2 regions of the Pseudomonas sp. LRF_L74 genome follow, and region 2 is predicted to be linked to the other one. Evidence: predicted binding sites of a transcription regulator. Region 2 holds the regulator's gene; the other holds the start of a gene.
What was found. Region 2 encodes LexA, which represses DNA repair genes until DNA is damaged. Its sites were predicted from a motif close to CTGTNTNNNNANACAG; they were not measured.
Positions count from the first base shown of each region.

Region 1: the regulator LexA is predicted to act here: its motif matches at 1,729-1,744, upstream of recN (DNA repair protein RecN).

Region 1 covers NZ_CBFFRH010000004.1:46,749-50,161, reverse strand. The annotation lists gene recN (DNA repair protein RecN) at 11-1,684, opposite strand; partial or broken gene grpE (nucleotide exchange factor GrpE) at 1,846-2,418, shown strand; gene dnaK (molecular chaperone DnaK) at 2,517-3,413, shown strand, end outside.
Region 2 covers NZ_CBFFRH010000003.1:150,229-153,641, forward strand. The annotation lists gene nagZ (beta-N-acetylhexosaminidase) at 1-766, opposite strand, end outside; gene ACSZPK_RS09310 (TetR/AcrR family transcriptional regulator) at 914-1,606, opposite strand; gene lexA (transcriptional repressor LexA) at 1,809-2,420, shown strand; gene sulA (SOS-induced cell division inhibitor SulA) at 2,438-2,908, shown strand; gene ACSZPK_RS09325 (hypothetical protein) at 3,046-3,282, opposite strand; gene ACSZPK_RS09330 (DUF6586 family protein) at 3,352-3,413, opposite strand, start outside.

The sequences.
Region 1 (3,413 bases), on a different contig from region 2:
GCAATGTGTTTCAGCTTTGCACGCTGGTCACCATCTTGCGGGCATGTAGCAGCGATTCTTCGGTCAGGTCGACGCCGCCCAGCATGCGCGCTATTTCCTCGATACGTTGCGATTCGTCGAGGGTGGCGACTGCGGTGCGGGTCTCCTGGCGGTCGCGTTGCTTGTGTACGAACAGGTGTTGATGGCCTTGCGCGGCGACCTGGGGCAGGTGAGTGACGGTCAGTACCTGGCCGCGCTCGCCGAGGCGTCGTAGTAATTGCCCGACCACCTCCGCAGTCGGTCCGCCAATGCCGACGTCCACTTCGTCGAATACCAGTGTGGGTACACGCGAGGTCTGGGCGGTAATCACCTGGATGGCCAGGCTGATGCGGGACAGCTCGCCGCCGGAGGCGACCTTGGCCAGGGACTTCAATGGCTGGCCAGGGTTGGCGCTGACCAGGAACTCGATGCTCTCGTTGCCATTGGGCTGAGGCTCGCGGGACGCGGTGGCTGCCAAGGTAATGCTGAAGCGTCCACCCGGCATGCCCAGGCCTTGCATTTCCGCCTGCACACGTTCGGCCAGGCTTTCGCAGGCATGCAGGCGAATCTGACTCAGCTCGGCAGCCTTTTCCTGGTAGTGGCGCTGGTAGGCGCTGAGCTCTTCACTCAGGCGTTCTACTGCCTGGTCGTCGGCGTTGAGGCTCTCCAGTTCGTCGAGCAGTCTCTGTTGCAGTTCGCCCAGTTCATTGGGCTGGATGCGATGCTTGCGTGCCAGGGTGTAGATGGTATCCAGGCGTTCCTCGAGCATTTGCTGGCGCTGTGGGTCGGAGTCGAAATGGTCGACGAAGCGATTGAGCTCGCCGACCGCCTCCTCGACCTGGATCTGTGCGCTGGCCAGCATGTTGCTCGCTTCGCTGAGGGCGCCGGGCTGGTTGGAGAAGTTCGCCAGCCTGTTGAGGCAGGCGGTCAGTGCCGACAGGACGTTGCCGGCGTCGCTTTCGCTGCACATGTCCAGTACCTGGCGGCAGGCGCCGAGCAGTTGCTCCGAATTGCTCAGGGTCTTGTGTTCTTGTTCGAGCTGCTCCAGCTCGTTGTCGCCCAGCGACAGGTTCTCCAGTTCTTCGAGTTGATAGCTGAGCAACTGGTGGCGTGCGCGCTGCTCGTCGCCACTGTTGCTCAGGCGCTCCAGTTCCTGGCTGGTCTGCCGCCAGCGCTGGGCGGCCAGCTGGACCTGGCGGGCAAGGTCGTGGCTGCCGGCGTATTCGTCGAGCAGGCGGCGATGGGTGTCGGGTTTCAGCAGCGATTGGTGTTCATGCTGGCTGTGGATGTCTATCAGCAGGCTGCCCAGGGTCTTCAGGTCGCCGAGTGGGCAGGGCGTACCATTTATATAACCGCGTGAGCGACCTTCGCTGGTGATCACCCGGCGCAGGATGCATGGGCCGTCGTGCTCCAGGTCGCGCTCCTCCAGCCAGTCCCTCGCTTCGGGAATGTCGTGTACATCGAAGCTGGCGAGGATGTCGGCCTTGTCCGCGCCCGGCCTGACCACGCCGCTATCGGCGCGGTCGCCCAGGGCCAGGCCGAGGGCATCGAGCATGATCGACTTGCCCGCCCCGGTTTCACCGGTGATCACGGACATGCCGCGCTCCAGTTCGAGATCGAGGTGTTCGACGATGGCGTAGTTATGGATGGACAGGTGCACCAGCATGGTGAGCGCTCCCCGGAGTGTGGTCACGGCGACGTGTGTGTGGTCTGTTTATTTATACAGTGTTTTGTTTTGTCCAGGCAATAACCCTTGAAACCGTGCGTCGCGGCCCCATATAGGCGCTCAAGCACGGGAAACGACCCGTCACCGCAACGAATCAGGAGGACCCAATGGCTGACGAACAAAACCTGGATACGCCAACCGAAGACCAGCATGCGCCAGAAGCGCCTGTGGCGGATGACCTGGCGACGCGTGTGCAAGTGCTCGAAGAGCAACTGGCCGCCGCCCAGGATCAGTCATTGCGGGTTGCCGCCGATCTGCAGAACGTGCGCCGTCGCGCCGAGCAGGATGTGGAAAAGGCGCATAAGTTCGCCCTGGAGAAATTCGCCGGCGACCTGCTGCCGGTGATCGACAGCCTGGAGCGCGGCCTGGAGCTGTCCAGCCCGCAGGATGAGTCGATCAGGGCTGTGCGCGAGGGGATGGAACTGACTCTCAAGCTGTTTCAGGACACCCTCAAGCGTTACCAGGTCGAGGTCATCGATCCGCACGGCGCGCCGTTCAATCCCGAGCATCACCAGGCGATGGCCATGGAAGAGAGCATCCATGTCGAGCCGAACAGTGTGCTCAAGGTATTCCAGAAGGGTTACCTGCTGAGTGGCCGTCTGATGCGTCCGGCGATGGTCGTGGTCAGTCGTGCGCCAGCCGCTGCGCCGCCGTCCATCGACGAGCAGGCTTGAAAACGGCCGTTCGAACCCCATCTGTTTAGTCAAGCGAATCAAGCTACCGCGGCCTCTCATGAGCGGCCGCGTTAAAACCAAGTTTCGGAGAGAGTGAAATGGGCAAAATCATCGGTATCGACCTGGGGACCACCAACTCCTGCGTCTCCATTCTGGAAAACGGTAACGTCAAGGTTCTGGAAAACGCTGAAGGCGCGCGTACCACGCCGTCGATCATCGCCTACGCCAACGATGGAGAAATCCTGGTCGGCCAGTCCGCCAAGCGCCAGGCCGTGACCAACCCGCACAACACCCTGTACGCGGTGAAGCGCCTGATCGGTCGCCGTTTCGACGAAGACGTCGTGCAGAAAGACATCCAGATGGTCCCGTACAAGATCGCCAAGGCCGACAACGGCGATGCGTGGGTCGAAGTCAACGGCCAGAAGATGGCGCCGCCGCAAATCTCGGCTGAAATCCTCAAGAAGATGAAGAAGACCGCCGAAGACTACCTCGGTGAGTCCGTGACCGAGGCGGTGATCACCGTGCCGGCCTACTTCAACGACAGCCAGCGTCAGGCTACCAAAGACGCCGGCCGCATCGCCGGCCTGGACGTCAAGCGCATCATCAACGAGCCAACCGCGGCAGCGCTGGCCTATGGCATGGACAAGGCCAAGGGCGACCACACCGTGATCGTCTATGACCTGGGCGGCGGCACCTTCGACGTGTCGGTTATCGAGATCGCCGAAGTCGATGGCGAGCACCAGTTCGAAGTGCTGGCCACCAACGGTGACACCTTCCTCGGCGGCGAGGACTTCGACATTCGCCTGATCGACTACCTCGTCGACGAATTCAAGAAAGAAAGCGGCATGAACCTCAAGGGCGACCCGCTGGCCATGCAGCGCCTGAAGGAAGCTGCCGAGAAGGCCAAGATCGAGCTGTCCTCGAGCCAGCAGACCGATGTCAACCTGCCGTACATCACGGCTGACGCAACCGGTCCGAAGCACCTGAACGTGAAG
Region 2 (3,413 bases):
GAGCGCCAGCCATCGACAGATCATCGCTGAAAATCACCCCGGTGAATCCCAGCTCGCCACGCAGGATGTCCTGCAGCCAACGCCTGGAGAAACCGGCAGGCTGATCGTCCACCGCCGAATAGATGACATGGGCCGGCATGATCGCCGCCAACTGGCCGATCAGGCGCTGGAACGGCAGCATGTCGACGCTGCGGATCTGCTCCAGGCTGCGCTCGTCCACCGGGATCGCCACATGCGAGTCGGCCTCAGCCCAGCCATGGCCGGGGAAATGCTTGCCGGTAGCAGCCATACCTGCTTCCGCCATGCCAGCGATGAACGCGCCGGCCAATGTAGCCGCACGCTCGGCATCGCCAGAAAAACTGCGACTGCCGATCACGGCACTGCGCTGGTGCTCGAGATCCAGCACCGGAGCGAAGCTGAGGTCCAGGCCGACGGCCAGCACTTCGCTCGCCATCAGCCAACCGCACTGGCGCGACAGGTACTCCGCATTATCGTTGCCAGCCAGCGCCAGCATCGCCGGCAACCGCACGAAACCACGGCGCAAGCGCTGCACCCGACCGCCCTCCTGATCCACGGCCAGCAGCAGGTCGGGACGAATCGCGCGGATAGCGGCGCACAGCTCGCGCACCTGGCGCGGCTCCTCGATATTGCGGGCGAAGATGATCAGCCCCCCCACTTCCGGCTGGCGCAATATCCGGCGGTCCTCGGCAGTCAGCCAAGCGCCCTGGATATCGAGCATCAACGAGCCATAGACGGGATCACTCATGAGGGTTTCCTTGGGCAAGTGCGTGGACGTGCGAAGCGCGGCATTGATCCTGTCGGAACGACGGGCACCTTCGACGAATCGAGGAGTTTCGGGAGGTATCGCATAGGGTCGCCAGCTTAGCCGACCCGTTTGCGTGATGCATCCTGGTCAGGCCTTGCCCGCACCATTCTTCTGCCGCGGGCGCAACCGGGCAGAGGCAAGCGCTTCATCCTTGACCGCACTTTCCGAGCGCATGGCGGCGGCGAGGAACGGCACCATCAGGCGCATGACCTGCTCAATCGAGGTATCGACGCCGAAATCATTTTCGGAAATGGCCCGCAGGGCCTTGATCCCGGACATGCTGAACGCTGCGGCCCCCAGCATGAAATGCACGCGCCAGAACAGTTCGAGCGGCGGTATGCCAGGCGCCGCGTCATGCAACAGGATCAGGTAACGGCGGAAAACCTTGCCGTACATATCCTCCAGATAACGACGCAGATGCCCTTGGCTCTGACTGAACGCCAGCCCCAGCAAGCGCATGAAAATGGACAGGTCGTCGCCATTGCGCGGCTTGACCGCCAAGGCCTGGTCGACCAGCATTTCCAGCAACTCTTCAAGGCTGGGCTTTTGCCCCTGGCGAACATCGAGCTCACGCTCCAGGCTCAGGCAGAAAGGGCCGAGAAAGCGGGAGAACACCGCCTGGATCAGCGCCTTCTTCGAACCGAAATGGTAATTGACCGCGGCAAGATTGACCCCGGCCTTGCTCGTGATGAGTCGCAACGAGGTCTCGGCGAAGCCTTTTTCTGCAAACAACTGCTCTGCAGCATCCAATATGCGCTCGACAGTTTCCGACTGAGCCATGACACCCTCACCTGGCGAACAAACGTTTGAAACATACGTTTCACACCAGGGATATGTCAAGACGAACGCGACGATCCGGCTCATTAAAGCACATCGCATGACCAACGGGTCGAGCGCCCCGGCCGGCAGCACAGGCAAAAATTTGCCATTGCCGATTTACTGTATATAATCCCAGCAACTGTATAAAAAGACAGACACCACGATGATCAAGCTCACGCCACGCCAAGCGGAAATCCTCGCATTCATCAAGCAATGCCTGGAAGAGAACGGATACCCACCGACCCGAGCGGAAATCGCGCAGAAACTGGGGTTCAAGTCACCCAACGCCGCCGAAGAACACCTGAAGGCCCTGGCTCGCAAAGGCGCTATCGAGATGACGCCAGGCGCATCGCGCGGCATCCGCATCCCCGGATACGAACCAGAGAGCAACGAAGACGAAGGGCTTCCGGTCATCGGGCGCGTGGCCGCTGGCGCTCCGATCCTCGCCCAGCAGAACGTCGAGGAGTCCTGCCAGATAAACCCGGCCTTCTTCCACCCGAGAGCCGACTATCTATTGCGGGTCCGCGGGATGAGCATGAAAGACATCGGCATCTTCGATGGCGATCTGCTGGCCGTCCACACCACCCGCGAAGCGCGCAACGGCCAGATCGTCGTTGCCCGTATCGGCGACGAGGTCACGGTCAAGCGCTTCCAGCGCGAAGGCAACAAGGTGCTGCTGATTGCGGAAAACCCCGAATTCAATCCCATCGAAGTCAATCTGGAAGAACAGGACCTGGTTATCGAAGGCCTGAGCGTCGGCGTCATTCGCCGCTGAAAGATAAGGAGAGCCTCATGCAGTTCCCGCAGTCGCTGAACCGTACTCAACTCCCTCTGTTCGAGGCTTTCCTCAACCTGCCCTCGCCGCCAACCTTCATCGAGCCAAGCTCGTCAGGCTGGCTCGATGAACCCGAGACATTCAGCGAACTGACGCTCTCCGGTTCGCTCGAACGCTACCGTCGACTGCTCGCGCCGCTACTACGCGAACTGAGCGAGGAACAGGACGCTCGCTGGCTGACCTTGGTGGCCCCGCCGAGCGCCCTGACCCATGGCTGGCTGCGCAACACCGGCCTGAACCTGGATCGCCTGGTGGTCCTACAGCCACGCGCCAGTCAGAGTGCCGTCGACATCGCTTGCGAAGCCCTGCGCCTGGGCCGCAGCCATACAGTGGTGAGCTGGATCGAACTCAGCGACAGGCAGCGCACCCAGTTGAGCAACGCAGCCCGTACCGGTGATACGCAAAGCTTGAACATCAAGTTGATTTGACTGGCGAAAGCCATCGGCACCATCCACTGCCCATGCATTGGCCTGGATGGCCACCTAGGAGACTGCCGATTGGGGCTTTGCGGGGAATGGGTCGGGACGCACAGCCCCCTTTACCTCGAAGCAACGCCCGCCCTATTTCAATGCAACGTGTGCGGCTGCTGATCTTCGTGATCGATCTCGCCATCGGCCAGACGCCCGGCCATCTGCACACCGATATTCAACATGGCCTTGGCCACTTCGACATGATGTCCCTGCAGGAACGCTTTCGCATCGTCGGAAAAATTCAGTGTCACCAGCATTTCTTCATCTTCTGCCCGGCGCAATACGATGCGACCGTCAGGCAGCTCGACGATTTCAAGAAAGGATGTGGACATTACAGGGCTCTCCAATCGTACGGCTAAGTTGAGCGGCCGGATGCCCGCGCTACATGACCGGGGTGATGCTCAGCACTCGCTGAGCGACTCGCGAAAACGCAGTGCGAGTCCTTTGATGTTCTGGCGCCATT